DNA from 3 places in the Aeromonas media genome. Region 3 is predicted to be linked to each of the others. Evidence: riboswitches for the same ligand, from Rfam matches in the RefSeq annotation. Region 3 holds a riboswitch; each other region holds the start of a gene.

Region 1 (10,449 bases), 250 kb from region 3:
AGCCCGTCTGGGTGAAGTGGCTGCTGATAAGTGTCGGGCTGGGCTGGTTCGCCGCCCTGCTGTTGCTGCCGCTTGCCACCGTCTTTATCCAGGCCCTGAGCCCGGGCCTTGCCTTCTTCTGGCATGCCATCAGCGAACCGGATGCCCTGAGCGCTCTTGGTCTGACGGCCCTGGTGACCCTCTGCTCCGTGCCCTTCAATCTGCTGTTCGGGCTGGCGGCCGCCTGGGCCATAGCCCGCTTCCGCTTCCCGGGCCGGCAACTGCTTATTACCCTCATCGATCTGCCGTTCTCGGTCTCGCCCGTGATAGCAGGCCTGATGTTCGTGCTGATATTCGGTAGTCGCGGCTGGTTCGGCGACTGGCTGAGCGAGCACGATATCAAGATCATCTTCGCCACCCCGGGGATCATATTGGCGACCACCTTCATTACTGTGCCCTTCGTGGTGCGCGAGCTGCTGCCCCAGATGGAGGCCCGTGGTCCGGAAGAGGAGGAAGCCGCCATCATGCTGGGGGCGAGCGGCCTGCAGATGTTCTGGCGGGTCACCCTACCCGGCATCCGCTGGAGCCTGATGTACGGTCTGCTGCTCTGTACCGCCCGGGCGGTGGGGGAGTTTGGCGCCGTCTCCGTGGTCTCCGGCCACATTCGCGGCCAGACCAACACCCTGCCGCTGCACATCGAGATCCTCTACAACGAGTACCAGACCGGCGCCGCCTTCGCGGTGGCGAGCCTGCTGGCCCTGTTCGGGATCTTCACCCTGCTGGGGGAGACCCTGCTGGCCCGGCTGCGCGCTCAGCCCACCCAGTCCCATTGATATGGCCTGGTCTGCCTGCTGGCAGGCCAGCCCGGATAACCATGAATCCGGTTTAACGGTTTAGAGAGGCTGCCATGAGCATTCAGGTACAAGGACTCAACAAGCATTTCAATCAGTACGCGGCCCTGGCCGACATCAACCTCGATTTTCACGACGGCGAGCTGGTCGCCCTGCTCGGCCCCTCCGGTTGCGGCAAGACCACATTGCTGCGGATCATCGCCGGGCTGGAGCAGGCCGACAGTGGCAACGTCATCATCCGCGGCGAGGATGCCTCGGATCTCCACGTGCGCGAGCGCAACGTCGGCTTCGTGTTCCAGCACTATGCCCTGTTCAGGCACATGACGGTGTTCGAGAACGTGGCGTTTGGCCTGCGGGTCAAGCCACGTTCCGATCGGCCGAATGAAGCCAGCATCCGCGCCCGGGTCAAGGAGTTGCTGGATCTGGTGCAGCTCAGCCACGTGGCCGAGCGCTATCCGACCCAGCTTTCCGGTGGTCAGCGCCAACGGGTCGCCCTGGCGCGTGCCCTGGCGGTGCAACCCAAGGTGCTGCTGCTGGACGAGCCCTTCGGCGCCCTCGACGCCCAGGTGCGCAAGGAGCTGCGCCGCTGGCTGCGGGAGCTGCACGACGAACTGCACGTCACCAGCCTGTTCGTGACCCACGATCAGGAGGAGGCGCTGGAGGTGGCGGATAGGGTGGTGCTGATGAACGCAGGCCGGGTCGAGCAGATCGGCACTCCGGCCGAGGTCTATGACCAGCCCGCCACCGCCTTCGTGCACAGTTTCCTCGGCAGCGTAAACCTGTTCCGCGGCCGTGTGGCCGGGCAGGGGCTTGGCATAGGTGAGCAGCAGTTGGGTGGCCCCATCAGCTCCCAGCTGGCACAAGGCAGTGCGGCCATCGCCTATGTGCGCCCCCACGAGCTGGAGATTCTGCCAGCGGATGCACCGGGTGGCATCAGCGCCACCATCACCCGTTTGTTGCCCATGGGGCCGCGGATCAGGGTGGAGTTGCGCGGGGATGGCGAGACCAGGGGGGCTCACTACGAGGCCGAGCTGAGCAAGGAGGCCGCCCGGGCCTTCGCTCCCGGCCAGGGGGTGCGTCTGGTGGCCCGACATGCGCAGCTCTATCCCGACTACCAGATTTGAGGGCGAGGGCCCAAGACGAGACTCCTTTCAGGCTTGCAGCCGGACTCTGATCCGGCCACCCAATAACAAGAGGACGGTGGCAGTATCCACCGCCACTCAGCGCAGGAGGCGATGAGGTGAATTTTCAGCAATTACGCATTATCCGGGAAGCGGCGCGGCGGGATTACAACCTGACCGAGGTGGCCAATGCCCTCTTTACCTCCCAGTCTGGGGTCAGCCGCCATATCCGCGAGCTGGAGGAGGAGCTGGGGCTCGCGCTCTTCATCCGTTACGGCAAGCGGTTGCTCGGCATGACGGAGCCGGGCAAGGAGTTGCTGGTGATCGCCGAGCGCATTCTGGGGGACGCCGACAATATCCGCAAATTGGCCAGCACCTTCGCCAACCGGGATTCGGGGCGGCTGCTGGTAGCGACCACTCACACCCAGGCACGCTATGCCCTGCCCCGTGTGGTGAAGGCGTTTCGCGAGCAGTTCCCCCTGGTGCAGCTGGAGCTGCGCCAGGGCAGCCCGGAGGAGATAGTGCGGCTGGTGCAGACCGGCGAAGTGGACATCGGCATCAGCAGCGAGCAGCTCGACAAGAGCGAAGGCGTGGTCGCGTTTCCCTACTACCGCTGGCACCACAATATAGTGGTGCCGGAGCAGCACCCCCTCACCGCCGAACGGGAACTCACCCTGGCGGCCCTGGCCCACTGGCCCATAGTGACCTATCAGGCGGGCCTGACGGGGCGGGTGCGGGTGGATGAGGCCTTCGCCGAGGCGGGGATACATCCGCAGATCCTGCTGACCGCCCAGGACTCCGACGTCATCAAGACCTATGTCGAGCTGGAGATGGGGGTGGGCATACTGGCGGACATGGCGTTCGATCCCCAGCGGGACAAGGGGCTGGTACAGCTCGACGGCAGCCGGTTGTTTGCGCCGCACACCGCCTGGATAGGCCTCAAGCAGGGGCAGTTCCAGCACAACTTCACCTGGCAGTTCATCCAGCTCTGCAACCCCGAGCTGGCGCTGGCGGAGATCCAGGCCAGGGCCATGAGCAACGAGCCGCTGCTCGATTACCAGATCTGAATGTGGCGCATGGTCTGAAAAAGCAGGGAGCCCTTGGCTCCCTGCTTGTTTATTCGGCTCTTCAGCCAGGCCCAGAGCCTCACTCATTGGTTAGCGCCCGCTCTGGGGACCCAACATGCGATACAGGGTGCGATCCCCCTTGATCCTGTGATGGTAGAGGGCGGCGGCCACGTGCAGCAGGACCAGCGCCGCCAGTAACAGGCAGCCGAGGCGATGGACGCCGAAGAAGAAGGCGTTGACCTCAGGTACATCGATGGGGTTGCCGACCGGGTAGAGCCAAAACAGGGAATAACCCTGCTCCAGCATCAGGAAGCCGCTCAACAGCACGATGCACATCAGGCCGTAGAGCAGGGCGTGAGCCAGCCTGGCGGCGGGATGGTGAGGCTCGGCTTTATCTTCGGGCAGGGGTGCGCGCCAGTGCCGCCAGCCCCAGCGCAGCAGGAAGAGCGGGGTGATCAGGGTCGCCATCGACATGTTCAACACCGACAGAAACTGAAACAGCCTGGGGTGGCTGTCGATCACCAGGTGCATCAGGTAGCCCGCCAGGGTGGCGTAGAGGATGACGGCGGCCATCAATCAGTGCAGCAGGCGGCTCAGGGGGTCATAGTAGTCTTTCGTCATAGGATTTTTCCGACTGGGGCCCAGGGTGCTGCAAGGCACCGGGAGCGCGGATGACAGGCACAAAAAAGAGGCCGCTCGGGCCTCTTCTGATTGCGGGGAGCAGTTCACCAGGGTCCAGGCATCCTGCCAGTTGGTGCCCACACCGGGCTCATACTGGGTCGCAGTGCTTGTCCAGATGGTGCACCAGCCGCTGTAGGGGTAGGGCTTGCACTGATAGATCTTGCCATCTTTCGGCTGCAGTACCTTGGTGCCTGCCGCATAGGATTTGAGCCCCTCCGGGAAACTGTACTGGTAGTCACCGCCGCTGGCCGGATCCTTGAACATCAGATCCACGGTCTGCTGCAGGGGGGCGCCGCCCGCCTTCGGCTTGCCCTCGATCACCAGTTGGTGGTGACCGGCGCTCAGACCGCTGACCTCCATGGTGAAGCTCTGGCTGCTGTCCTTGATGTCGGCACTGGTTTGACCCTTGGCGGCGCCACCGTGGTCATACAGGGTGTTGGTGACCGCGAGATCCCCCTCGGCCGTGACGGTGAAGTTGAGGGTGACCTTGCCGTTGTCGAGCAGGTATTCGTTCTCCAGCCCGCTCACGCTGATGCCGTCATTCACCGGGGGTTGCTGCTGCTCGAGCTGGACCTCGACCCGCTGCAGGTTGCTGCCCGCCTTCAGGTAGACGGGATTCTGGCCGTAGACCGGGTTGAACTGGCCATCGGAGCCTTGCTGACCAGCGCGGATCTGGCTCTGCTCGGCGTTGATCTTGGCGGCCAGATCGTGGGCCCAGTTGTTCTTTTGACCCTGCTCGGCGGAACCAATGGTCAGCACTGTCTGCAGATCGGTGCGCTCGCCGTTGGCGTCGAATACCCGGGTCTTGGCCTTGTCGCCGGCAACCAGATCGATGGAGGAGTAGATGGTCCCGCCCTGGCTCCAGGCCAGCGGTGGCTGGGTGCCGCCGTCGAACTGGACATCGATCAGGTTGTAGAAGCTGTTGGCGGTATCTCCCACTTCCCAGACGCCGAGGATGACCTGATGACCGGTGCGCGCCGGCAGGGTGCACTGATGGGTGACCTGTTTGGGCGGTTGCACCATGCCCCCGTCGATGACACAGAACGGATTGAGATCGAAGGAGTCCCTGGTCAGCGGCTGGTTCGGATTCCACTCCTGCTTGGTGAGGTAGTAGCGCCAGTTGCGGGTGACATGGTTGGCGGTGAAGGTCCAGCCGATGGCGAAGGGGCCGGCCTGCACCTGTCGCTTGGTCCAGCGATCGCTGGTCTGGGCGTTGAGCTCAGCGAATTGTGGATGACCGGCCGAGGCGATCTGGCCGTCGGCGGGGCCGCCATTGGGGAAGCCGGACGGCGCCTCCAGGCTCTGTGGCTCCCATTGAATGGCGCCGCACTGGCTGTTGCCGCCGGTCTTGCACAGATAGTTGCGCCCTTCCGGCTGGCTGATGTAGCCGTGGGCGAGCGCGCCGCCGCTGGCGAGCAACGCCAGCGCGGTGGCCACATGATTGAGTTTGATTTTTGCTGCCATACATTCCTCTGTTCGGTGATGTGGGCAGTCAAGTTGGCAGGGGAATTCCCCGTGACACACCTGAGTGTGGCAACCCCGCTATCCTGGACGACATGTCTTTAGACCGGAGGCTTTGCGTCCTGGCCTTTCAACCAGTTTGCCAAATGACTACATAAAGGGTCAGGGTGCCGCCTTTGATGACGACACAGTCATGATGGCTTTTTTTTGATTAAATTATTAAGTATAAATCTTTGCAACTTGATCTCATCGGAGTAGAGCAATAACTTAACTCATTGTTTTTAAATTTATATTTAATCCATCAAGTTGGGGTTAGTTCGCCCATTCTGTTGAAAAGATGCGAGGTGGTGACATTTTTCATTGATGAAAAAATCCCCTGTCGGCGGGGCCGGCAGGGGATGGGACTGGGTCAGGTGGTCAGTGGTGCGGGTACTGGTCTGTGCGGCGGGAGGGCGAGGGGCGCGGAGCCTGACCGGGCGACAGATCCCGGGGGAGGCCATTGCCGAGCCTGAACACCGCCAGCCGCTCGTCCAGGCTGCGGGAGAGTCCGGCCAGCAGCTCGCTCTCCCGGGCCAGCTGGGATGCGGCCTGGGACATCTCCAGGGCCGAGTCATTGATGCCGCTGACGTTGCGGTTCATGTCCTCGGCCACCATGCTCTGCTGCTCCGCCGCAGTGGCGATCTGGGTCGCCATGTCGCTCACGTGCTGGATGTGATTGACGATGAGGGAGAGATCCTGCCCCGCCTTTTCGGACTGGCCGACGCTGCTCTCCGCCAGCTTGCGGCTGGCGTCCATGGCGCTGGCGGCGGTCATCGCCCGCTGCTGCAACTGGGTGATGGTGCTCTGGATCTCCTCGGTGGAGTGGCGGGTGCGGCTGGCCAGCTGGCGTACCTCGTCGGCCACCACGGCGAAGCCGCGACCCTGCTCGCCAGCGCGGGCCGCCTCGATGGCGGCGTTGAGGGCCAGCAGATTGGTCTGATCCGAGATGGCGCTGATGACGGCCGTCACCTCGCCTATCTGCATCACCCCCTCCTTGAGCCGATTGACCTGATGGGTGGCCTGCTCCACCTCGGTGGCGAGTGCCTGGATGCCGTGCACGCTGGCGTGGACGTCTTCGTTGCCGAGTCCGGCCTCGCTGGTGGCATCCTGGGTGTCGCGAGCCGTGTTCTCGGCGTGACCCGCCACGTCCGAGATGGTGGCGCTCATCTCGTTCATGGCGGTGGCGAGCTGGGCCAGCTGATCCCGCTGGTTGTTGACCGCCTGATTGGTCTGCTCGGCGGAGGCGGCGATGCGCAGGGCGGCATCCGCCACGTTGCGAGCCCCCTGGCTGGCTTCCAGCAGGGCGTGACGAATGGCATCCAGTCCCTGATTGGTGCTGGTGGCGACGGCCCCCAGCTCATCCTTGCCATGCACCGGGATGCTCACCACCAGATCGCCGGCTGCCACCTGGGCCATGGCCCCCTTGATCTCGGCCAGTGGCTTGACGATGGAGCGGCTGATGGTCATCCCCAGCCATCCCATCAGCAGGATCACCAGCAGGGTGGCCCCTCCCATCAGCTCATACTGGGACCAGATGGTGGCCTCGATGTCTTGCAGCAAGAGACCGGAGCCCAGGATCCAGCCCCAGGGCTGGTAGCCGGCCACCAGTGACATCTTCTGGGCCACCTCGCCGGAGGGGGAGATCCATTGGTATTCAAGACGACCCTGATGGCCTCCCTTGCCCAGATCCACCATGCGTTGCCAGTGGGCGTCGGCGGGGGCTGCGTCGGGCGCGCCCATCTGCTGGCCGGCCAGCTCGGGCTTGGCAGGATGCACCATCACCCGGCGATTCTCATCCAGTACGAACAGATAGTTGTCGCCATCGAAGCGCATGCTGTCGAGCATGGCCTTGGCCTCGGCCTGCGCCTCTGGGGCGGGCAGGGTGGCGGCGAGGGTCTGTATCCGGCTCATGGCGAGATCCAGCACCGCCTGCAATCTGGCTTCCCGCTCACTCATCAGGTTGCGATGCAGGGCACTGGCCGAGATGAGCAGCAGTGCGATGAAGCCGACCAGCGCCACCGAGAGCAGCAGCATCAGTTTGCGACTCACGGCGATATCACCGAGCTTGAACATAGTCTTTTCCTTCTTTCCCGTGCGGATCTGGTGAGGGCCAGTCAGTTGGCTGGCCTCGATTATTTTTGGTTAACATTTATTTAACTTTCAATGGGTTGTGATGATTGACCGCCAATTGAGTTTTTTGGCAACCAGTATAGCCAGCAGACAGGAACCCTCGCTTTTGATAGCGTGGTCTGGCGCATCCCGGCGCACTATTTGCCGGCCCTATTTGCAGGAAGTGTGAATGAGTTGGCATTTCACCAAAAAGGAGTGGGCACCCCTGTGGGTGACCCCATAAAAAGAGGGAATTTATGAGTTCCATTGCCAGGAATTACTTGAACCAGCTCAACGCCGACTACCTGAGGGTACACAGGCGCAAGGAGGATCTGTTCTGGTCCACCTACATGGGTACCAGCGACGATCAGGCCGGTTTCACCGCCGCCGAGCAGGCCTACAAGGCGTTCTGCGCCGATCCGGCCAGGCTGCCCGCATTGCGGGAGATGCAGGCCCAGGCTGAGGAGCCCGCTCTCAGGCGCGGCCTGGCGGGCTGGGTGGCCTTCTTCGAGTGCAACGTCATCGAGGATCCGGCCGCCGCCGCCCTGATGGACGAGCTGGTGGTCGCCGAGGCGGATCTCTTTACCCGCCGCAAGGGGTTGAAACTGACTTTGCTGGACGAGCAGGGCCGCCAGGTGGCCGGCAGTCTGCCCGCCGCCAGCACGGCGCTGGCCGCCAGTGCCGACGAGGCGGTGCGCCAGAGTGCGCTCGCCATGTTCCACACCCTGGAGCAGTGGGTGGTCGGCAACGGCTTCCTCGAGGTGGTAGCCCTGCGCAACCGCTTCGCCCGGGCCATGGGTTATCGGGACTACTTCGACTACAAGGTGCACAAGAACGAGCAGATGAGCCCGGAGCAGCTGTTCGCCGTGCTCGATGACTTTATCAGCCGCACTGAACAGCGGGTACACCAGAGCCTGGCGGAGCTGAAAGCCGCCAAGGGAGAGGCGGCGCTACTGCCCCACAACCTGCGCTACAGCGTGAGTGGCGACGTGACTCGCCAGCTCGACCCTTATGTGCCCTTCTCCCGGGCGCTGCAGGATTGGGTCGAGAGCTTCCGCCGCCTCGGCATCCAGTATCGCGGTGCCACCCTCACCCTGGATCTGCTGACCCGGGAGGGGAAATACGAGAACGGTTTCTGCCACGGCCCGGTGCCGAGCTTCTGGCAGGAGGGGGAGTGGGTGCCCGCCGTGGTCAACTTCACCAGCCTGGCGGATCCGGCCCAGGTGGGCAGCGGCTGGAGCGGCCTCAACACCCTGTTCCACGAAGGGGGCCATGCGGCGCACTTTGCCAATGTCACCGGCAACGCGCCCTGCTTCTCCCAGGAGTTTCCGCCCACTTCCATGGCCTATGCCGAGACCCAGTCCATGTTCTGCGACAGCCTGCTGGATGACGCGGACTGGCTCAAGGGCTATGCCAGGAATGGGGAGGGGGAGGCGATTCCCGACGAGCTCATCAAGGCGATGATCGAGGCGCGCCAGCCGTTTCGCGCCTTCAACGAGCGCCAGATTGCGCTGGTGGCCTACTTCGAACGGGATCTCTACGCCATGGCAGACAGTGAGCGCACTCCCGAGGCGGTGCTGGCACTGGCCCGGCGCTGGGAGCGCACCATCCTGGGAGTGGAGAGCCCGCGCCCGCTGCTCGCCATTCCGCACCTGCTCAACCAGGAGTCGGCCTGCGCCTATCATGGCTACCTGCTGGCGCTGATGGCGGTGGAACAGACCCGCGCCTACTTCCTGGGGCGCGACGGCTACCTCACCGACAACCCGCGCATCGGGCCGGATCTGGCCGCCCACTACTGGGGGCCGGGCAACGGCATGACTCATGACGAGACGCTCAGGAGCCTCACTGGCGAAGGCTTCAGTGCCGCTCCCCTGGCCGAGGCGTGCAACCAGAGTGTGGCGCAGGCGTGGGCGACGGCCGCAGCCTGCATGGCGGCGGCGCGCCAGCGCCCACCGGCAGGAGAGGGGACGCCGCTCGACGCCCACATCCGGGTGATGCACGGCGCCGAGCTGATAGCCGACAACCTCGAGTCGGAGAGCCGCATGCTGGCCGACTTCGAGGCCTGGATCCGCCAGCATTATCAGCGTGAGTCCTCCGCCGCCCTGTGAGGCGCTCCTCCACCATCAAGCCCTGCCCCTCGGCAGGGCTTGTTCATTTCAGCAGGAAGCAAGCTTGGTCAGGCGGGGCGGGATCTTTGCCGCGGCGCAAGATGTGCCTGTTTTTTGCGCCATCTATCTGTTTTGACTATTAATTATGGTGATGCGCAGAGGCTTTGGCTGAGCGCTGGTGAGGCGGGTCACAGATATGTTTCTCTGGATATATTGAGTATTCACGGCGATCCCATATCATGGCGCTCGCTCGCCGCCAGAGAGTGGCGACATTCAGATGATTAGCTAAATACAAAGCCCTGAAGGCTTGTCGAGGGATGGAAATTGAGAGCCGTATTGTTGTGTTTGCTGGGGCTGTGGCCCGCATTGAGTTTTGCCACCCTGTCCGCCGACATGGTGGTGGTCAAGAAGTCGAGTTATAGCCTGACCCTGATGAAGGATGGCAAGCCGGTCAAACGCTATTGGGTCGCCCTGGGTCCGGCTCCCAAGGGGCACAAGCTGCAGGAAGGGGATCAGCGTACCCCGGAAGGGCGCTACACCCTCGACTACAAGAAGAGCAATTCCGGCTTCTACAAGGCTATCCACATCAACTACCCGAATCTGGACGACATCAAGCGTGCCAATGAGCTGGGAGTGCGCCCGGGCGGCATGATCATGATCCACGGTCAGCTCAACCGTATGGGGGATCGCAGGGTGCAGCCGTCCAACTGGACCAATGGTTGCATCGCCGTGCTCAACCACGAGATGGACGAGATCTGGAACGCCGTCGAGCCCGGCACCCCCATCATCATCGAGCCCTGATCCTCGCCCCTCACGCCCGCTGCCCAGCGGGCGTTTTATTTCCTCCCTGGATGGCGTGACAGTCCATCCCGCACCGTGCTAGTTTTTCCGGTTCGCGTTGGCAGTCACAAGGATGATCCCATGATGTCAGGAACGAGCCTCCCCGTGCCCGAGCGCACGGGTGTGCTCTGGTGGCGCGCCACCCTGGATATTCTCCCCCTCTCCATTTCCGTGATCCCCTGGGGGATACTGT
Region 2 (10,449 bases), 1.8 Mb from region 3:
CGCCATGTTTGCCGCGGACAAGCGCTTCTTTCACCGCTTCGGGGCCCAGACCCTGTTTCTGGTGGGGGCCGTCGGCTGCGTGGTGCGCTGGGTGTTGCTCGGCGCCTCTACCGAGCTGGCGGTGCTGGTGCTGGGTCAGCTGCTGCACGGGGTCACCTTCTGCATCAGCCACCTCGGCGCCGTGCGCTTCATGACCCGCCAGCTGCCCGCCGAGCAGCAGATCCCCACCCAGGCGCTCTATGCGGCGCTCGGCCTCGGCATGACGGTGGCGGCCCTGATGGCGATCTGCGGTGTGCTGTTCGAGCCGCTCGGTGGGGGCATCTTCTTCATCATGGTGCTGGTGGTGCTGCCGGTCTTCGTGCTGCGGCTGCGCGGGGAGCATGAGGCCGCCGCCTGAGCGGGCACACTCAATGACGGTTGCCCGTCGGCACGCTGAGCCGGCGCGGCGCTCAACACATCTGAACAAGGGAAGAATGTAGATGCACCAAGGATGGCTGCTGATCGGGTTGTCGCTCGCCTATCTGGGCTTGCTGTTCCTCATCGCCTATGTGGCGGACAAGAGCAAGCGCCGTCGGCTCAAGGGCCAGCCCCTGCTCTACAGCCTGTCGCTCGCCGTCTATTGCACCTCCTGGACCTTCTTCGGCACCGTCGGGCAGGCGAGCGAATCCCCCTGGTCGCCTGTGCCCATCTATCTTGGCCCCATGCTGGTGTTCCTGTTTGGCTGGCGCCTGCTGGCCCGCCTCATCCTGGTGGCCAAGCGCGAGCACATCACCTCCATCGCCGACTTCATCGCCGCCCGCTATGGCAAGTCCCAGCGCCTGGCCATGGTGATCAGCCTGATCGCCGTCATGGGGATACTTCCCTACCTGGTGCTGCAGCTCAAGGCCATCGTCACCGGGCTGGATCTGCTGATGGCCAACTCGGTGCCGGCGGGGCCCACGGGCAACACGGCCGAGCTGGCCCTCGGCGTCGCTCTGTTGCTGGCCCTGTTCAGCATACTGTTCGGCACCCGCAACCTGGACGCCACCGAGCACCATCGCGGCATGGTGGTGGCCATCGCCTTCGAGTCCGTGGTCAAGCTGCTCGCCTTCATGGCGGTGGGGGGCTTCGCGCTCTGGCTCATCATCGCCAGGCCGAGCGAGGCCCGCACCCTGGTGGCCGGGGACTTTCTCGATGCGGTGGTGGCGGTGTCGCCGGGCAGCCTGCTGGAGCTCGCCATCTATACCCTGGTGGCCATGTGCGCCGTCATCTGCCTGCCGCGCCAGTTCCACGTGACTGTGGTGGAGAACAACCAGGGCCAGGATCTGCACTGGGCGCGCTGGCTGTTCCCGCTCTACCTGTTCCTGATGGGGCTCTTCATCTGGCCGCTGGCGCTGGCGGGCAAGCAGTGGGTGGGGGCCGACATGGCCTCGGACACCTATGTCATCAGCCTGCCCATGTCGCTCGGCTTCGACGGCATGGCGATGCTGGCGTTTCTCGGCGGCACCTCGGCGGCCACCGGCATGGTGATCGTCTGCACCATAGCCCTGGCCATCATGGTCAGCAACGATCTGGTGCTGCCGGTGCTGCTGCGCCGCTTCTGGCAGCAGGGGCGGGATGAGCGGCTGATGCGGCTGCTGCTGCAGGTGCGCCGGGGCGCCATACTGCTGATCCTGCTGGCGGCCTGGGTGCTCTATCTCTGGCTCGGGGATCTCACCAGCCTGTCGCGCATCGGCTATCTGTCGTTCGGCGCCGTGGCCCAGTTCGCCCCTGCCCTGCTGCTCGGCCTCTACTGGCGGCACGGCAACCGCAAGGGGGTCTATCTCGGGCTCGCCCTCGGAGTCAGCCTCTGGTTCGTGACCCTGCTGGCCGAGAGCGGCCTGCTGGCGGGCTCGCCCCTGGAGGCGCTGCTGGCCCCCCCCGACTGGCCCGCCTTTCGCGAGCTGAGCCTGGGGGCCTGGTGCATCTTCCTGAGCCTGTTGCTCAACCTGCTCGGCTACGTGGCGGGCTCCCTGCTGTCGCGGGCGGCGGTGAGCGAGCGGCTGCAGGCCGCCAACTTCGTCGGCAAGCCGAGCCGGGATACCACGGCACTCTACCAGGCGCGGGTCTCGGTCAAGGAGCTGGAGATGCTGGCGGCCCGCTTCGTCGGCTCGAGCCGGGTCAAGCGCGCCTTCGGCCGCTTCGCCGGCGAACGCGGCGGTACCCTGGCGCCCCAGATGCAGGCCTCTGCCGACCTGATTGCCCACACCGAGCGGCTGCTGGCGGGGGTGTTTGGCACCTCGTCCGCCCGGCTGGTGCTGGCCTCTGCCCTGCAGGGGCGCAACATGCAGCTCGAGGAGATCGCCACCATAGTGGACGAGGCCTCCGACGTGTTTCGCTTCAACCGTGGCCTGCTGCAGGGGGCCATAGAGCACATGGGGCAGGGGATCTCGGTGGTGGACCGGGAACTCAGGCTGGTGGCCTGGAACCGGCGCTACATCGAGCTGTTCCACTATCCGCACGGGCTCATCCAGGTGGGGCGCGCCATCGAGGAGATCATCCGCTACAACGCGCAGCAGGGACTGTGCGGCCCGGGAGACATCGAGGCCCAGGTGGCGCGGCGGGTCGCCTTCATGAAACGGGGTAGCCCCCATGTCTCGGCGCGGGAGCGACCGGATGGCCGGGTGATCGAGATGCAGGGCAATCCCATGCCGGCGGGGGGCTTCGTGATGACCTTCACCGACATCACCCCCTTCCGGGCGGCGGAGCGGGTGCTGCGCGAAGCGAACGAGCACCTGGAAGCCAGGGTGGCCGAGCGTACCCATGAACTCTCCGAGCTCAACCGCCAACTGCTGCTGGTGAACCAGCAGGTGGAGCGGGCGAACCACTCCAAGAGCCGTTTCCTGGCTGCGGTGAGCCACGATCTGACCCAGCCGCTGAACGCGGCTAAGCTGTTTACCTCCTCCCTGCTGGAGATGCTGCCGCCGGAAGACGAGCCGGCCCGCATTGCCCGCCACATCGACGATGCCCTGGGGGCGACCGAAGATCTCATCACGGATCTGCTGGATATCTCACGGTTGGAGGCGGGCAAGTTCAAGGCGAAGAAGCTCGATTTCGCCCTGCGCGACATGTTCGACAACCTCAAGGCCGAGTTTGGGGTGCTGGCCCAGGCGGGAGGGATCCAGTTCTCCGTGGTGGAGAGTCGCCTCGCCGTCTACAGCGACGTGCGCCTGCTGCGGAGGGTGCTGCAGAACTTCCTCACCAATGCGTTTCGCTACAACCCCGGTGGCCGGGTGCTGCTCGGTTGCCGTCGACTGGGGGACAAGGTACGCATCGAGGTGTGGGACAACGGCCCCGGCATCCCGCTGGACAAGCAGGAGGCTATCTTTGACGAATTCTCCCGCCTCGATCACTCCCGCACCGCGAGGGAGCAGGGGCTCGGCCTCGGGCTCGCCATCGCCCGCGGCATCTCCCAGGTGCTGGGCCACCAGCTCTCCCTGCGCAGCTGGCCGGGGGCGGGATCGGTGTTTGCCATCACCCTCAACCTCGCGACCCGGCCCGTGATGCCGAGCCAGGTGGCGGCCCCCGTGGTGCGGGACAGCCAGCTGGAGGGGATCCGGGTGCTCTGCATCGACAACGAGGAGGAGATCCTCATCGCCATGGCCTCCCTGCTGGGGCGCTGGGGTTGCGAGGTGCGTTGCGCCCAGAACCTGGAGCAGGCGCTATCCCTCATCGGCGACGGCTTCCTGCCGCAACTGGTGCTGTCGGATTATCACCTGGACGATGGCAAGACGGGACTGCAGGCGCTGCACATGATCCGGCTGGCCCACGGCAATGGCATCGGCGGCATCATCATCAGCGCGGATCGCAAGAGCGAGCTGCAGACGCAGATCCGCGAGCACGGCTTTGGCTACGTCAGCAAACCGGTCAAGCCGCTCAAGCTGCGGGCATTGATGAACAGCCTGCTGTTGCCAATACAGTGACAGGCTTCACACAATCAATCATTGATAGGTTCGTTCATGAATGATCATCAGGCGCCAGCATCACCGATGTTGGCGCCAGCTTGCCGGCATGTTCGCGAACAATTGCGAAAAGTGAGTCCTGTTTGCTGTCATTTTTACTAGGTAGCATCCCTTCCTGCTCCCACCTATAGTCATTCGGCGATTATTTTTGTCGCAAATCAAGTTGTGCAAAAAGGCAAACCGGATGAAAGTCCGGGACGCAAAGCCTCCGGTCTAAGGGTCAAAGTGCCTAGGATAGCGGGGCCACCACAGGTTGTATCGTCCATGGGCCAAGCCATGGTTGCGATGATGTCTGCGTTACCTGTCAGGTTGCGTTGCCTTTTTCGTTGTTAATTCCAATAACGAAATAAGGAAGTTCAAATATGTTAAGTCCAAAACTTTCCCTGCTGGCACTCCTTGTCGGGGGGCTCTGCGCTACCTCCGCCTTCGCCGCTGCCCCTGGCAAACCCACCATAGGCTCGGGCCCCACCAAGTTCGCCATCGTCGAAGTCAATCAATCCGCCTCGGCTTACAACCAGCTGGTGACCGTCCACAAGGATGGCGCCCCGGTCAGCGTGACTTGGAACCTCTGGTCCGGTGACGTGGGCCAGACCGCCAAGGTGCTGCTCGATGGCAATGAGGTGTGGTCAGGCCCGGCTTCAGCCGCGGGTACCGCCAACTTCAAGGTGACCAAGGGAGGGCGCTACCAGATGCAGGTGGCCCTGTGCAACGCCGACGGCTGCACGCTCTCCGACAAGAAGGAACTGGTGGTCGCCGATACCGACGGCAGCCATCTGGCGCCGCTCAATGCACCGCTGCAAGAGAACAACAAGCCCTACGCCAACAAGTCCGGCAAGGTGGTGGGTGCCTACTACGTGGAATGGGGGGTCTATGGTCGCAAGTTCACCGTCGACAAGATCCCGGCCCAGAACCTGACTCACATCCTCTATGGCTTCACCCCCATCTGCGGCGGCAACGGCATCAACGACAGCCTCAAAGAGATCTCCGGCAGCTTCGAGGCGCTGCAGCGCTCCTGTGCCGGTCGCGAGGACTTCAAGGTCTCCATCCACGATCCTTGGGCGGCGATCCAGATGTCCCAGGGCAACCTCAGTGCCTGGGATGAGCCCTACAAGGGCAACTTCGGCAACCTGATGGCGCTCAAGCAGGCCCGTCCTGACCTCAAGATCCTGCCCTCGGTCGGGGGGGGGGGTGGACCCTCTCGGATCCCTTTTACTTCTTGGGGGACAAGACCAAGCGCGACACCTTCGTCGCCTCGGTCAAGGAGTTCCTGCAGACCTGGAAGTTCTTCGACGGCGTGGACATCGACTGGGAGTTCCCGGGCGGCCAGGGCGCCAACCCCAGCCTGGGCGGTCCGAGCGATGGCGCCACCTATGTGGTGCTGATGCAGGAACTGCGCGCCATGCTCGACGAACTGGAGGCCGAGACCGGACGTCAGTATGAGCTCACTTCGGCCATCAGCGCCGGCGGTGACAAGATTGCCAAGGTGGATTATCAGGCGGCCCAGCAGTACATGGACCACATCTTCCTGATGAGCTACGACTTCAGTGGCGCCTTCGACCTGAACAACCTGGCCCACCAGACCAACCTCTTTGCTTCCAGCTGGGATCCGGCCACCAAGTACACCACCGACAAGGGCGTCAGGGCACTGCTGGATCAGGGGGTGACGCCGGGCAAGATAGTGGTGGGCGCCGCCATGTATGGTCGTGGCTGGACCGGGGTGAACGGCTATCAGGCTGGCAACCCCTTCACCGGCACCGCTACCGGGCCGGTAACCGGCACCTGGGAGAACGGCGTGGTGGATTACCGCGACATCGTCAACAACCGCATGGGCGCTGGCTGGGAGCAGGGCTATGACGAGGTGGCCGAGGCCCCCTATGTCTTCAAGGCCAGCAGCGGCGATCTCATCAGCTTCGACAACGATCGCTCGGTCAAGGCCAAGGGGCAGTACGTGCTGGCGAACCAGCTCGGCGGCCTGTTTGCCTGGGAGATCGATGCGGACAACGGCGACATCCTCAACGCCATGCACGAGGGATTGGGCCATGGCGAGGGCACCCTGCCACCGGCGAACAAGCCGCCACTGGCCAATGCCGGCAGCGATCTGAGTGTCACCGGCCCGACCGAGGTGACTCTCAACGGCTCCGCCTCCCATGATCCTGAAAACGGGGTGCTGACCCACAGCTGGAAGCAGGTCTCTGGCCCCCAGGCCAGCCTGCTCGATGCCACCCAGGCCAAGGCCCGCGTGGTGCTGGACGCCGTCAGTGCTGACGTCAACCTGGTGTTCGAGCTGACCGTCACCGACGATCAGGGCCTCACCGCCAAGGATCAGGTGGTGGTGACCAACAAGGCGCCGCAGCCCAACCTGCCGCCCGTGGTCAGCGTCCCGGCCAGTGCCAGCGTCGAGTCCGGCAAGCAGGTGACCATCCAGGCCACGGCATCCGATCCGAACGGTGACACCCTGAGCTATCAGTGGAGCCTGCCAGCGGGTCTTACCGCCACCGGCCAGGACAGTGCCACCCTAGTGGTCACGGGTCCGAGCGTCACCAGCGACACCGCTTATGACCTGACCCTGGTGGTCACAGACGGTTCCCTTGACGCCAGTGCCGCTACCCGCCTCACCGTCAAGCCGGTCAGCACCGGTGGCGGTTGTGAGGCAAGCGATCCGGAGGCGGCCAACTGGCCGGCCTGGAACGCCAGCACCGTCTACAACGCCGAAACCAAGGTGAGCCACAACCAGCTGGTGTGGCAGGCCAAGTACTGGACCCAGGGCAACGAGCCAAGCCAGACGGCGGATCAGTGGAAGCTGATAAGCCCGGTGCAGCTCGGCTGGAACGCGGGTGTGGCCTACAACGCCGGTGACTTCACCAACCACAACGGGCGCAAGTGGAAGGCCCAGTACTGGACCAAGGGCGATGAACCCGGCAAGGCCGCGGTCTGGGTGGATCAGGGGGTGGCCAGCTGTAACTGACAAGCCATCCGGGATGGGGCCTGGCCCCATCCCTTCTCACCCTTTTTCACTGACAGGGCCAACGGCCCTGCCATCGCAACAAGAATGCCTCAGCATTTATTCCCTATGAAGGACAGACCCCATGAAGAATCATCACACCCTGTTGCGGGCGAGTGTTCCCCTGCTCGGCTGGGTGCTGCTTGCGCCGCTGGCGATGGCCCAGCAGAGCAGTACCACGGGGGCATTTCGCAAGGACAACAGCGCGCCCCAGATCTACAGCCAGGAGGGGCTGGTCAACAATTTTGCCCAGATGCTGCCACTGGGGGCGACCTTTTCCCCCCTGCTGACGGCCTGGGATGCCGAGGATGGCGATCTCACGGCTCGCATCAGCCAGAAAAGCACGGTCAATACCCAGGTGCCGGGCAGCTATGTGGCCCAGTATCAGGTCAAGGACGATGGTCTGCCCGCGGAGGATGGTTTCAAGGGGTGGGGGAGCATCACCACCACCTTCTCGTTGCCGGTGACCATTTATGATCCAGCGCGTGAGTTGCCCGCCAGGATGCTTGTGCTGGGGACGCTCTGGGATGAGGGTCCCGTCATCAACGACACTCTCTTCATGGTGGTTGGCGACGCGCTGAGCCGCCCCTTCCGTATCAATGGAGACAGCCTGCCGCTGCTGGGAGAGAGGCTGTCCATTCGCACATTCCAGGTGAAGGAGGGACACTGGGGTGGCAACAACCGTCAGTTCGCACTCCTGTTGAGGGATCCTGACAGTGGCGAGGTGCTCTATGACGGTCCCCTGACGTTCAGCGGTGGCACCACCTTCACCCCCAGTGCCCCCATCCCTGTGCTGGCGGATCGGGACTACCAGTTCACCCTGCGCTACTTGGCCGGTAGCGACAGGCAGGGTTTCAAGCGTAATGAGGCGGGCCAGTTCTGGCTTGGCGCCGAAGGGGTGCAGGAGCAGGCGCTCTATCCTCATGCCCAGGTACTGCCGGATCCTGCCAACCGGCTGGCGTTCGACCCCGGCCTGAGCCGCCCTCTCAAAGAAAAGCTGCTGAGCAGCGCCGGCGGCGGGGAGGTGCTCCATGTCCGCAGGTTGCCGGGGGCCGAAGCTCAGGCGTTGAGCTATGTCATCACAGATCCGGCTCTGGCGACGCTCCAGGTCCAGCCGGGGGATGGTGAAGACCGGCTGGTGCTGAGCGGGCTGCAGGCCGGGGAGACCAACCTGGCGATCCTGGCCAACGGCGAGCGGGTCGATCTCGTGCGCCTCGTCATCACTGCCCCCAAGGCGGTGACCCTCTCTTACAGCTACATCTCCTATCCGGGGGAGACCCAGACCCATCTGTGGGACGATGGCGTGTTGATCCAGCGCGATATCACTCGCCGCTACGCCCCTTACAACCTCCAGCTCAGCTGGATCGACAACGGCGTTCTGGTGCACGAGTGGGACCGGGACGGTGACGGCGAATCCTACGAGGCGGATCGCTCCGAGCGGGAGGCGCCCTTCGATGAGGGCTGGATCCCGAACCGGGGACAGGTCTTCTCCAACCTCTATGTGATCCGCAGTTACAAGGATCCGGCGCGAGCCTGCAGCGGCTCCGGGGCCGGTTCGTCCATGGGGATAGGGCCGGACGACGCGCCCCCCCGGGCGGGTTATCGCGCGGCCTGCCCAGGCAACGCCACCGAGCTGGGTCAGTCCCTGACCCTGGCCCACGAGCTGGGTCATAACCTGGGGCTATGGCACACGGGTAACACGGATCCCTATCGCAGCAGCAACCTCATGACCGCCGGTCGTCAGGAGGGGATCTTCTTCGCATCCCAGTGGCGGACTATCCACCAGACCCTGAATGCCCGCATCGCTGCGGGGGATCCCGGGGTGCGCGAGGGGACGACGCCGAGTCGGTAAGCGTCTCTGGGGCGGTCCCGGCACTAGCCGGGCCGCCCCTGTCACGTGCAGTGGACGGATGTGCCGACCGTCTTTCAGGCTTCCAACAGCAGGGCATGTGGACATGCCCATCACAACGAGAACCATAACAATGAAAAAAACACCGTTAGCCAGCCTGATCATGGCTGCCCTGGCGAGTGGCCCCCTGTTGGCCGCCGTCCAGGTTCCCCCCTCCTTGCCCTTCAATACCCAGGCCCCGACCAACGATCTGCAAGGCACGCTGGCGGCGCAGGTCCAGTTTGCCCAGAGCCAGATCCTGCCGGCCCATGTCGCCGAGGGGGACAGCCAGCCCAGGTTGACTGCCTTGCGCAAAAGCCTGCTGCTGGTCAGGCCGCTGCAAGCCGAGACCGGCGTGCCGATGACGGTGACGGCGCGAGACGGCGCCGGGCAGATGCTCGGGACGCTCACCCTCAACCCGCCTGAGCAGTTGCCGAAGACGGCCTATTATCTCGATGGCTCGCCGGAGGAGGGGATCGACTTCACCCCGGGAGCGGGGACCACCACTATCATCAGCAGCAGCGCCGAGCTGGCCCTGCTGAATGACACCACGGCAGCCCTGCTGAGCGATCGCCTGGAGCAGCATGCACTGGTGGAGGTGCAGACCGCTGATGGCCGCTGGGTCAGGGATATCTATGGCTATGTCCCAATTACGTGTTGCATGGGGCGCCCTAGCGCCTCATGCAAGCAACACCTGACGTCTATCCCTCGTTGATAACGCTCCAGCATCCGCCGCCAACCCAGATAATGCTTCAAGTAAGACGTCGCGACACCGTGAAATCGCTCCATCCATTCCTTTAGCCTGCGGTGATACCCGTTCACATGCTGGATATGGTAAGCACCGCTTATCACTCGCTGTCCCGCCCGGTTATGCAGCACCTGATGGCTCAATCCCTGGCTACGGGCAAAGCTCGCATACACGCCTGCCCCATCACTGCACAGCACCGCATCCTTGTCGACTAGCGGCGCCAGGACCGCCTTCACATGCCTGGCATCCAGTTGCTCCAGTTGGAAATCGGCCAGATGGCCTTCCCTGTCTTGCACCACGACCACCGGGATGTAATCCGGTCCCGTTCCTCGGGTTCGCCCTTTGCCACCTCGCTGTCGGGCTGGTCGTGACCAGACATGCTGGCCTTTGAAGGACTCAAGAAAGAAGGTCTCATCCACTTCCACAATCCCGCCTTCATGGTCGGCCCGATGCTCCGCCATGGCACGCAAAAAGCGATGGCGCCACAGGAAGGCGGTGTTCTTGCTGACCCCACAGCGCCGAGCCGCTGCTCTGACGGTTAGACCGTCGATGAGCGCCTGGGCATAGGCTTGCCAGCATTGGGATTTTCTCAGGCGTGCCAATGGCGTCTTGGTCAAGGTAGAGCAGGTCCGCAAGCATTGTTTACAACGGTAACGCCGTAACCCCCGAGTCCAGCCCCAGGGAGCAAGCTGGTCTGGCTGTGCATGACAATGGGGACAAGCAGGGCAATCCGGTAGCAAGGCGTTAATGCGAGAAGGCAAGCTGGGTTGCTGCAACTCACGTTGAGCGATATGTCGTTGTCGGACAGAGAGTTGCGGGAACAGGGTAAGGA
Region 3 (10,449 bases):
GTCCCCTTCCTTGAAGCCGGAGAGGCTCACACCGATGTCGAGCTGGGCGGCCGGTGCCGGCAGATCGTTCTGCTTCAGGGCCGCCTTGTCGGCCTTGCTGAACTTGTCGTAGGCGAGGCTGGTGAGGGTACTGCCCATCACGTACTCGTTCTTCGCGGCGTCGAAGTCATAGTCCCCCGCCATCTCCCAGAACATCACGCCCCCCAGACCGCGACTGACGATGTAGTCGAGCTTGTGGCCCATGGACTCTTCATCTTCGGTGGAGAGGAACACCTTCTTCTGCTCGTTCCACAGCCAGGGCGCATGGGCCTTGTCGTCGTAGTAACGCACGTACTGGCCTTGCATCACGTGGGCCGGGTTGTTGGGATCCAGACCCCAGGCCTGGCCGTAGCTCGGCAGTGTGGTGATGCCGAGGCTGGCCGCATGCTCCAGGTTCTTGGCATGCCACATGGGCACGGCACCACCGCCAATCTCCTTGCCGTTCTTGTCAAGGTCATGCCAGATGTTGTCGATGCCGACCGCACCATTGCCGCACGGAATGGTGCTGCCACCGGTCCCCGGCTGGCAATCGCTCTGGCTCGGCAGCGCCGCCTTGCCCCCCAGGCCATGGGTGCCACCGGTGACCCCCTGCCAGCCACGGGTGTAGTAAGGCACCCCTATGTTGATCTTGCCCGCCGCCAAAGCCCCCCGGAAGTAGTGGGCTGCCCAGGCGGAGTTGAGATAACCGATGCCACCGAACTGGGCCTGGGTGTAGACACCCCACTGGGACAGCTCGGGATCCGCCTTGTTGTCGAACAGGGCGGCGTTGTGGCCGACGAAGTGGTTCCAGGCACCGTGGAAGTCATAGGTCATCAGGTTGACGTAGTCGAGGTACTGGGTGACCTGGAAGTTTTCCATGCCGCGCAGCAGGTAGGCCGAGGCCGGCGAGGCGATGGTCAGCATGTACTTGCGACCATCCTCGGTCCCGGCGCTGTCGAGCTTGTTGCGCAGGGTCTTCATCAGCACTTCATAGTTCGCAAACAGCTTGCCGCGACACTGGTTGGAGAGCGGGAAATCGTTGGGGTTGCCCGCATCCTTCATGGAGGTGGGGTACTCGTAATCCACATCCACCCCGTCGAAACCGTACTGGCGGATGAAGCCCACCGCCGAGTCGGCGAAGGCGTTAATGCCGGCGGTGTTGACCGAGCAGTCGCCCTTGGTGGTGGCGGCGTAGAAGCCGCGGGTATCGGCCCAGCCCCCCACCGAGATGAGGGTCTTCACGTCCGGGTACTGCTTCTTGTATTTCGACAGCAGGTTGAAGTGACCCTGATAGGCGAACTCGGGATCCATCTCGGCGCCCGGCACCCCGTCCCAGGTCATCTTGGTGGCGGCGTCATCCACCTTGATGAGGTGGCTCTGTTCATCCACCGCCGCGAAGGCGTAGTTGATGTGGGTGATCTTGTCCCAGGGGATGTCGCCCACCAGGTAGGAGGGCAAGCCGTTCTTGCCGGTACGCCAGGAGGTGAAATAACCGATGACGCGACGGCCATGGTCATCCCCCATGCACTCGCTGCCATCGGCGCGGTAGATCTGGCGCACGTCGCAGGAGAGGTTGCCGCCGGTGGGAGGCAGGGCCGCCTCTTCCACCTGCACATCCACCTGGGTGGACTCGCCAGAGAGATTTGCCTTGTCGGTCGCCACCAGCTTGAGACCGGTCAGCCCCTTGTTCTGGGGCGTCCAGCTCAGTTGCCAGGGAGCGCTGCTGTCTTCGCCCACCTTCTGGCCATTCACGAAGAGCTCGAGCTTGGCGACGTCGTCATTGGCGTCGGTCACATTGCCGGTCACGGTGAGGGCGCGGCTCAGGGTCACCTTGGCACCGGCGGCGGGGCTGGCGATGCTCACCTTGGGGGCCTCTGGCGCCACCACGGCGGCGACCTTGAAGCTGGAATCAGCTTCACTCAGCACCTTTCCGTCTTTATCCAGTGCCCGTGCCTTGAGGGCGTGATTGCCCACACCGGCGGCAGACCAGCTGGCGCTCCAGGGGGAGGCCGTGGCCGTGGCGACCAGGGTGCCATCGACCAGGTATTCCACCTTGGCGAGCGCCGTGGCCGGGCCGCTCAGGGTCACCGCCAGGGCCACACTGGCCCCCTCGCTGACGCTGCAGCCCACGGCGGGGGAGCCGATGGCGATCACCAGGGCCGGCGGCGGCACCTCACCGCCATAGAGTTTCCAGGCATCGGCCCAGACAGCGCCGACACCGGGTTCGTAGTGGTAAGGCGACGCGCCACACCAGCCGGAATAAGGGAATTCCTTGCATTCATAGAGGGCGCCTGCGTTGCTGACGATGTCGCCAGCCTTGTAGGCGGTGCCGGCCTGATAGGCGGGATAGGCGGCCTGTGCCCAGGCAGGGACGGCCGCAAGGGCGACCAGCATGGCGAGCCTGCTGGGCCTCAAGATCTGTTGCATATTGTTATCTTCCTTGTTTTGTCTTGGCTTTTAAAACCAGGAAAAGCGCAATCGCAACAGGGAACAAGGGAACGACAACAGGCCATGGACGGGCCACATACCCTCATGTCACCCCGGGGTAACCCCGCTGTCTGGTCCGCTTGGGACAGATCGGAGGCTTTGCGTCCCGGCATCACTGCCGGTTTGCCCTTAACCTGGGTTCCGTGAGGAACGGCTCGAGTATAGGAAGCAAGTGGCAGCCGCTCAATCTTTATTCTCTAAGGAAAATATGTGCATGCCAGCCAGTTCACACTTTCCTTCAATCGGCCAACTAAGAATTAAGTCATTAATATCAATCTGTTAGTCACATCAGAAAAACGGACTCAGCCTCTTTTGTCTCCCCATAATGTGCGTTGCCTCACTGGTCAGAGCTGCCAGAAATGTGACAACGCGCGCCTTTGACCAACGCGCCAAGGCTATGGAAACACTGGCCAAAAATAAAAAAATACCCATGAAAGGAAGACCTACCCTGCTGCCTCTGGCCTGGCGCCGTCGCCACGGTTGATAACTTGCCACAACACCCAAGCTCGCAGCCAATGCGGGCTTTTTGACAGTCGTGCATAGAAGGCAGAGAGAAAAATAGGCAAAAACAAAAAGGCCACCGCGATAACGGTGGCCTTTTAATGTTTGGTGGAGCTACGCGGGATCGAACCGCGGACCTCTTGCATGCCATGCAAGCGCTCTCCCAGCTGAGCTATAACCCCAAGTTGTTGCGAATCAAGGTCAAGACCTTCACTCTGAATTTGGTGGAGCTACGCGGGATCGAACCGCGGACCTCTTGCATGCCATGCAAGCGCTCTCCCAGCTGAGCTATAACCCCAAATTCTTTACTCTTTAGACAATCGGTTCTGGCGGCCGTTTGCCCTTCTTCTAAATATTGGTGGAGCTACGCGGGATCGAACCGCGGACCTCTTGCATGCCATGCAAGCGCTCTCCCAGCTGAGCTATAGCCCCACAAAGGTCGGCCTGGGTGATACACACCGCACTGCCCTGGGTACTGTATTACCAATTTGGAATCTGGTGGAGCTACGCGGGATCGAACCGCGGACCTCTTGCATGCCATGCAAGCGCTCTCCCAGCTGAGCTATAACCCCTTGGATTCCAGATTGTTCGAGGAGAATTTGGTGGAGCTACGCGGGATCGAACCGCGGACCTCTTGCATGCCATGCAAGCGCTCTCCCAGCTGAGCTATAACCCCAACTCACCTCGGCGCTACCAAAGTTATCTCTGGCAACGGAGGCGCATGATAGGCATCACCCGCTTTGCTGTCAACCCAAAAATAACACCGGCTCGAGCGTTTAGTCAAAATTCAGACAGTTAGCTGTTTTTACCGCCAACTGCATCGCTATGTCGCTGTTTTATGTCATGAATCTGAGCGCTGCACAAAAGCAAAGGGCTCCCTTGCGGGAGCCCTTTTCAAGCAATGGCAGAGGCTTACTCGGCTGCCATCCGCGCTTCGATATAGGCCAGGGCACGATCGATGCGGGCGAGCACCCGCTCCTTGCCCACCAGCGCCATCGCGGCGTCGATGCCGGGGGACTGACCCAGATCGGTGACGGCAATGTGCGATGGCAAGCTTACTCGGCAGCCATGCGCGCTTCGATATATGCCAAAGCGCGGTCGATGCGGGCGAGTACGCGCTCCTTGCCCACCAGCGCCATCACGGCGTCGATGCCGGGGGACTGACCCAGACCAGTCACGGCCACGCGCAGCGGCATGCCGACCTTGCCCATGCCCTGACCCAGCTCGGCGGCAGTGGCTTCAATCAACTCGTGCAGCGCTTCGGTGGTCCAGCTGTCCAGTGCCGCCAGCTTGGCCTTGGCCAGGGTCAGCGGCTCGGCAGCGACGCCACGCAGGTGCTTCTTGGCGGCCGCTTCGTCGATGGCCTCGTACTCTTCGAACAGGTAGCGGCTCTGGGCAGCCACTTCCACCAGGGTGTTGCAGCGCTCGGCCAGCAGGGTGACAACCTCGGCCAGTGCCGGGCCCTTGCTGGTATCGATGTTCTGGGCGGCCATGTGCCATTCCAGGTGCTTGGCCACATAGGCCGGATCCAGGCTGCGCATGTAGTGGTTGTTCAGCCACAGCAGCTTGTCGGTGTTGAAGGCGGAGGCAGACTTGGAGATGGCATTCAGGCTGAACAGCTTGATCATCTCATCCAGGCTGAAGATCTCCTGATCGCCGTGGGACCAGCCCAGACGCACCAGATAGTTCAGCAGGGCTTCCGGCAGGTAGCCGTCGTCCCGGTACTGCATCACGGAAACCGCACCGTGGCGCTTGGAGAGCTTGGCGCCGTCGTCGCCCAGGATCATGGAGACGTGGGCGAACTCCGGCACAGGCGCGTTCAGCGCCTTGTAGATGTTGATCTGGCGTGGGGTGTTGTTGATGTGGTCTTCACCACGCACCACGTGGGTGATCTCCATGTCCCAGTCATCGACCACCACGCAGAAGTTGTAGGTGGGGGCGCCGTCGGTACGGCGGATGATGAGATCGTCGAGCTCGGTGTTGGCGAACTCGATGCGACCGCGCACGTGGTCATCGAACACCACCGAGCCTTCGGTCGGGTTGCGGAAGCGGATCACGTGGGGCGCATCGGCCGGGTGATCGTGGGCGTGGTCACGGCACTTGCCGTCATAGCGGGGCTTCTCGCCATTGGCCATCTGGCCTTCGCGCAGCGCCTCCAGCCGCTCCTTGGAGCAGAAGCACTTGTAGGCACGACCGTCGGCCAGCATCTCGTCGATGATGCCGTTATAGCGATCGAAACGCTTGGTCTGGTAGTAGGGGCCCTCATCCCAGTTCAGCTCCAGCCATTCCATGCCCTCAATGATGGCGTCGATCGCCTCCTGAGTGGAACGTTCCAGATCGGTATCCTCAATACGCAGCACGAACTCACCGCCCTGGCTCTTCGCAAACAACCAGGAATAGAGTGCGGTACGGGCACCGCCAACATGCAAGAAGCCGGTCGGGCTGGGAGCAAAACGGGTTTTGACTTTCATCTTTAAGCCTTGTGTAGAGGGCCTTGGGCCAATGCGTTAAAAAAACCGTCGCATTTTAGCACTCAGAATCACGGATGGGAAAACCATGCAATAGCCGGGGCCTAAACAGGTCTTGATTCGGTCGTGGCACCGTTCTTTGAGAGGGATCGCAAAACCTCCCCTCATTTTCCGCTTTGCTGGGCAACATTGCTGGAGGAATCTCCCGCCATGCCGATAATTCATACAACTTTCTACGCACAAGGAACACGAGATGCAGTTTCGCTCTATCCAGAATCGCATCCTGGTACTGGCGGGAGTCGCCATGACCACGGCCCTGGTCATCCTGATCCTGCTCAACCAATACTCGAGCAAGCAGACCCAGCAGCTGACCATCAGTTCCAGCCGCGCGGCCCTGCAGCAGGAGGCGTGGCAGAAGGTGAGTGCCAACGCCCGCGCCGAGGCCGCCACCATTACCCAGTTGCTGCAAAAGGGGCTCTCCTATACCCAGCAGATGGCCAGCGTCTTCGCCCAACAACAGGCGGGCAAGCTGCCGCTGGATCGCCAGCAGGCCACCGACTTGCTCAAGGCGCAGCTCGGCCTGGAGCCGCAACTCTACGGCGCCTTCGCGGGCTTCGAACCGAACGGCTTCGACGGCCAGGACAGCGCCTTCGCAGGCCAGAGTGCCCTTGGCAGCGATGACAAGGGACGCTTCGTCCCCTACTTCTATCGCGACAAGGAGAACATTGGCTCGGATCTGCTGCTCTCCATCGAGAAGAGCGACCCGGACGAATTCGGCAATCCGGCCAACGACTACTACGCCTGCCCGAAACGGGAGGGGCGCTCCTGCCTCGTCGATCCCTTCAAGGTGGACATCAACGGCCAGCAGGTGCTGGTGAGCACCATCACCACCCCCATCATGGTAAATGGCCAGTTCAAGGGCATAGCCGCGCTGGATCTGGCGGTGGACTCCATCAGCCGTCAGGCCCAGTCTCTCAACAGCAACATCTATGACGGCAAGGGCGAGACCCTGATCGTCAGCGCCGCCGGCGTCATCACCGGCACCAGCGGGGACCCCAGCCTGCTCGGCAGCCGCGCCGACAAGCTGCTTGGCGACGGCTGGCAGCAATACCTCAAACCCGAGCTGCAACGCCAGGAGCTCGACGAGTCGTTTCGCATCTCTGTGCCCATCGCGGTGCCGGGCATGGCCCGCAACTGGGCCATCATCGTCACCCTGCCCTACCAGGTGGTGCTGGCAGGGGCCGATCAGCTGGAGAGCCAGCTCACCGAGATGAACCGGGCCGCCATGACCCAGCAGCTTATCGGTGCCCTCATCGTACTTGTGCTGGCCCTGGCCACCATGCTGGCGATCGCCCGCAGCATCACCGGCCCCATCCGTCAGATGGTCAGCCTGGTGGATGACATCGCCGATGGCGAGGGGGATCTCACCAAACGGCTCAATACCCAGTCCCGCGATGAATTGGGGGACTTGGCCAAGGGCATCAACCGCTTCATCGACAAGCTGCAGGTGCTGCTCGGGGATGTGCTCAAGACCGCCAGCGAGGTCCATCGCCACGCAGGGGATACCGATCGCATCGCCGGCCAGACCGACACCAACCTGCAGCATCACCAGGCGGAGATGGAGCAGATGCTGACTGCGGTGCAGGAGATGTCCTATGTCAGCCAGGAGGTGGCCACCCACGCCAACAACACCGCCGACTCCGCCAAGCAGGCACAGGGTGCGGCGGATCAGGGCAAGGTGCGCTTCCAGCAGGTGATCCAGTCCATGCACAAGGTGGCGGCCGAGGCGGGCAAGGGGGCCGAGGTGGTCGAGGGGCTGGCCCACGACAGCGAACAGATCACCAGCATACTCACCGTCATTCAGGGCATCGCCGATCAGACCAACCTGCTGGCGCTCAACGCCGCCATCGAAGCGGCCCGGGCTGGCGAGCAGGGACGCGGCTTTGCGGTGGTGGCCGACGAGGTGCGCAAGCTGGCGGGCAACACCCAGCAGGCGGTGCAGAACACTCAGGAGCTGATCGAGAAGATCCGCCACAGCTCGGCCAATGCGGTCAACGCCATCCAGCAGAGCCAGCAGTTGACCCATCAGGCGGTGGGCGAGGCCGATCTGGCAGAGGCGGCCCTCGACAGCATCTTCCAGGCCATTGCCACCATCAACGATATGACCTATCAGATCGCCTCCGCCGCCGAGGAGCAGAGCTCGGTTTCCGAGACAGTCTCAGGCAACCTGTCAAAAACCAACGCACTGGCCAACGACATCGCCCAGGATGCGACCAATACGGCGAAAGCCAGCCAGGCCTTGCGCCAGGCGGCCGAACGTTTGCAGCAGTTGCTGGGGCAATTTCGTCTCAGCTGATAATTTTCATGCTCAGGGCTCTCCCCCTCGGGGGCGAGTCCGTTTACCATAGGCGCTATATTTGCCTGATGGCAGGCAATGTAGTGAGAGGTAAATGCCGTGCCCACCCCGGACCGTCGCCCACGTGGCCATAACAGACGAGCCCAGCAGCGTCGCCAAGACGAATCACAAGGAACCCTGCTCCATCGTATCAATGCAGCGACCCTGCCCCTGCGTCAACGCCTCGGTCAGGGCATGAGTGGCCTTGGTCAACGCAACAAGGAACCCAGAACCAGTTCATTCAAGCTGGCGAGCCCGCTGCCACGCAAGCACACCATTGGTCTGCTGGTGCTGGTGCCTCTCTGGCTGTTGCTGCTCGCCTGGGAACCCGCCCCCGCCGCCCCCAAGGCGGCACCTTCCGGTTCACTCGCCGTGCCGCTGGCCGTACCGACCCAGGCGCTGACCGTGGGCAACGGAGCCGCAAGCAGTGCGCCGGCCGCGGCCAAACCGGTCGAAGAAAAGGTGGATGGCACCTGGCTGCAGCACGAGGTGCAGGCTGGCGAGACCCTCTACTCCATCTGGCGCAAGTTTGAATTGCCCGGGGCCGAGCTGAGCCGCCTGATCGCCATCGAGGGGCCGGACAGGCCGCTGACCCGGCTGCAATCGGGCAAGTCGGTGTTCATCCTGGTGGACACAGGACGCCGGATCCAGCGGGTCGAGATCCGCTCCTTCGGTCAGGCAAACTACCGCTACGACCGACAGGGTGAAGGGTTCGCCCTCAAGGAATAAAAAAACGGGAGGCCATGGCCTCCCGTTTTTTTGACCAGAAGCATGAAACAAGCCGCTGACTTCCCAATACTTTTAGCTCGCTCAAAAAATGAAAAGTGCCAAATTGACAAGGGATCGGGCTCCAGTACAATCGGTTGTGCTTTAGACAGGGATTGTACTGCATGCCACTGGAACAAATTGACGTAGTCAGTCATGGGTAGGCCCCTGCATTCTAGGCAAATGCTGCCCAACAAGGCGTTAGTTTCATTTTGTTATAGATAGGACTTACCACATGTCTGACATTCGCACCGGCCAAGTAAAATGGTTCAACGAAACCAAGGGTTTTGGCTTCATCGAGCAATCCCAGGGACCGGACGTTTTCGTTCACTTCTCCTCCATCCAGAGCACTGGTTTCAAGACCCTGGCTGAAGGTCAAAAAGTCCAGTTCACCGTGACCCAGGGCAAGAAAGGCCCCCAGGCTGAGAACGTGACTCTGCTCTAAGCCGCACTAGTGAACTCGCAGGAGGAGCCAAGGCCCCTCCTATTTTTTTGCCCACCGTTTCCCCTTCCCCGCCACGCTCATAAGCCTGTCCGCAGCAACCACAACCCTCCCCCACACCTGTGCACAAAGCGGCTACAGAAGACATGGGTCTGATCTGGCTGAATGCCGGATACGACAAATCATCGCTGCGCGATGTGATGGTCAATTCAAATGGATGATGAGGACTTCGAAGAGAGATTGGAGCGGGAACGAGACTCGAACTCGCGACCCCAGCCTTGGCAAGCGCGGATCATGCTCTACCAACTGAATATGGCAGTGATTGTATTGAGAAACTGGATTCGTGAGCTTGGGCGGAAAGAGATTGAATTTGAAGAGAGATTGGAGCGGGAAACGAGACTCGAACTCGCGACCCCGACCTTGGCAAGGTCGTGCTCTACCAACTGAGCTATTCCCGCAACAGGATGTCTTCTGCAAGTGATTGGAGCGGGAAACGAGACTCGAACTCGCGACCCCGACCTTGGCAAGGTCGTGCTCTACCAACTGAGCTATTCCCGCATCGGAATAATCATCTGCAGTAGCTTACTAATACGTATTGGAGCGGGAAACGAGACTCGAACTCGCGACCCCGACCTTGGCAAGGTCGTGCTCTACCAACTGAGCTATTCCCGCAACAGGATGTCTTCTGCAAGTGATTTGGAGCGGGAAACGAGACTCGAACTCGCGACCCCGACCTTGGCAAGGTCGTGCTCTACCAACTGAGCTATTCCCGCAACAGGATGTCTTCTGCAAGTGATTTGGAGCGGGAAACGAGACTCGAACTCGCGACCCCGACCTTGGCAAGGTCGTGCTCTACCAACTGAGCTATTCCCGCATCGGAATAATCATCTGCAGTAGCTTACTAATACGTATTGGAGCGGGAAACGAGACTCGAACTCGCGACCCCGACCTTGGCAAGGTCGTGCTCTACCAACTGAGCTATTCCCGCTACATGTGTCTTGAGGCTGTGCTGATGATTGGAGCGGGAAACGAGACTCGAACTCGCGACCCCGACCTTGGCAAGGTCGTGCTCTACCAACTGAGCTATTCCCGCATCGGAATATCATCTGCAAACTTTTGGAGCGGGAAACGAGACTCGAACTCGCGACCCCGACCTTGGCAAGGTCGTGCTCTACCAACTGAGCTATTCCCGCAACTACCTTAAAACGGCCGTACAGCATTTGGTTGCTTGCGCTACTGTACGGGAGCCGAATTATAAGAGCAGTCATTCCAATTGCAAGGGCTTTTTTGTCACTGTGCAGCCGTTCGCTCAAAAGCTGGCCGAACTGCCGATTTTAGCAACCGGACGACTGCAACCCCTTGCCGGGGACTCA

Evidence for each region. Region 3 has a riboswitch for cyclic di-GMP ahead of KI797_RS04260 (glycosyl hydrolase family 18 protein). Riboswitches for the same ligand answer to the same signal wherever they lie in the genome.
Region 1: it holds a riboswitch for cyclic di-GMP, as region 3 does, so the genes downstream of both, gbpA (N-acetylglucosamine-binding protein GbpA) here and KI797_RS04260 (glycosyl hydrolase family 18 protein) in region 3, are expected to answer to the same signal.
Region 2: it holds a riboswitch for cyclic di-GMP, as region 3 does, so the genes downstream of both, KI797_RS16380 (glycosyl hydrolase family 18 protein) here and KI797_RS04260 (glycosyl hydrolase family 18 protein) in region 3, are expected to answer to the same signal.

What each region holds. Positions count from the first base shown of each region.
Region 1 is NZ_CP075564.1:627,724-638,172, forward strand. Features, by position in the region: gene cysW (sulfate ABC transporter permease subunit CysW) at 1-812, shown strand, start outside; gene KI797_RS03055 (sulfate/molybdate ABC transporter ATP-binding protein) at 887-1,954, shown strand; gene cbl (HTH-type transcriptional regulator Cbl) at 2,071-3,018, shown strand; gene KI797_RS03065 (cytochrome b) at 3,109-3,591, opposite strand; gene gbpA (N-acetylglucosamine-binding protein GbpA) at 3,595-5,163, opposite strand; cyclic di-GMP riboswitch class I at 5,229-5,314, opposite strand; gene KI797_RS03075 (methyl-accepting chemotaxis protein) at 5,578-7,272, opposite strand; gene KI797_RS03080 (M3 family metallopeptidase) at 7,566-9,416, shown strand; gene KI797_RS03085 (L,D-transpeptidase family protein) at 9,762-10,217, shown strand; gene KI797_RS03090 (AzlC family ABC transporter permease) at 10,338-10,449, shown strand, end outside.
Region 2 is NZ_CP075564.1:3,552,502-3,562,950, reverse strand. Features, by position in the region: gene KI797_RS16390 (3-phenylpropionate MFS transporter) at 1-397, shown strand, start outside; gene KI797_RS16385 (hybrid sensor histidine kinase/response regulator) at 480-3,941, shown strand; cyclic di-GMP riboswitch class I at 4,145-4,231, shown strand; partial or broken gene KI797_RS16380 (glycosyl hydrolase family 18 protein) at 4,343-6,945, shown strand; gene KI797_RS16375 (immunoglobulin-like domain-containing protein) at 7,067-8,833, shown strand; partial or broken gene KI797_RS16370 (peptidase M66) at 8,958-9,506, shown strand; gene KI797_RS16365 (IS1595 family transposase) at 9,509-10,449, opposite strand, start outside.
Region 3 is NZ_CP075564.1:880,523-890,971, reverse strand. Features, by position in the region: gene KI797_RS04260 (glycosyl hydrolase family 18 protein) at 1-2,445, opposite strand, end outside; cyclic di-GMP riboswitch class I at 2,560-2,643, opposite strand; tRNA gene KI797_RS04255 (tRNA-Ala) at 3,113-3,188, opposite strand; tRNA gene KI797_RS04250 (tRNA-Ala) at 3,229-3,304, opposite strand; tRNA gene KI797_RS04245 (tRNA-Ala) at 3,363-3,438, opposite strand; tRNA gene KI797_RS04240 (tRNA-Ala) at 3,503-3,578, opposite strand; tRNA gene KI797_RS04235 (tRNA-Ala) at 3,607-3,682, opposite strand; gene KI797_RS21015 (hypothetical protein) at 3,919-4,059, opposite strand; gene gltX (glutamate--tRNA ligase) at 4,062-5,477, opposite strand; gene KI797_RS04225 (methyl-accepting chemotaxis protein) at 5,728-7,830, shown strand; gene KI797_RS04220 (LysM-like peptidoglycan-binding domain-containing protein) at 7,930-8,598, shown strand; gene KI797_RS04215 (cold-shock protein) at 8,870-9,079, shown strand; tRNA gene KI797_RS04210 (tRNA-Gly) at 9,459-9,534, opposite strand; tRNA gene KI797_RS04205 (tRNA-Gly) at 9,559-9,634, opposite strand; tRNA gene KI797_RS04200 (tRNA-Gly) at 9,673-9,748, opposite strand; tRNA gene KI797_RS04195 (tRNA-Gly) at 9,774-9,849, opposite strand; tRNA gene KI797_RS04190 (tRNA-Gly) at 9,875-9,950, opposite strand; tRNA gene KI797_RS04185 (tRNA-Gly) at 9,989-10,064, opposite strand; tRNA gene KI797_RS04180 (tRNA-Gly) at 10,094-10,169, opposite strand; tRNA gene KI797_RS04175 (tRNA-Gly) at 10,194-10,269, opposite strand; gene orn (oligoribonuclease) at 10,447-10,449, opposite strand, start outside.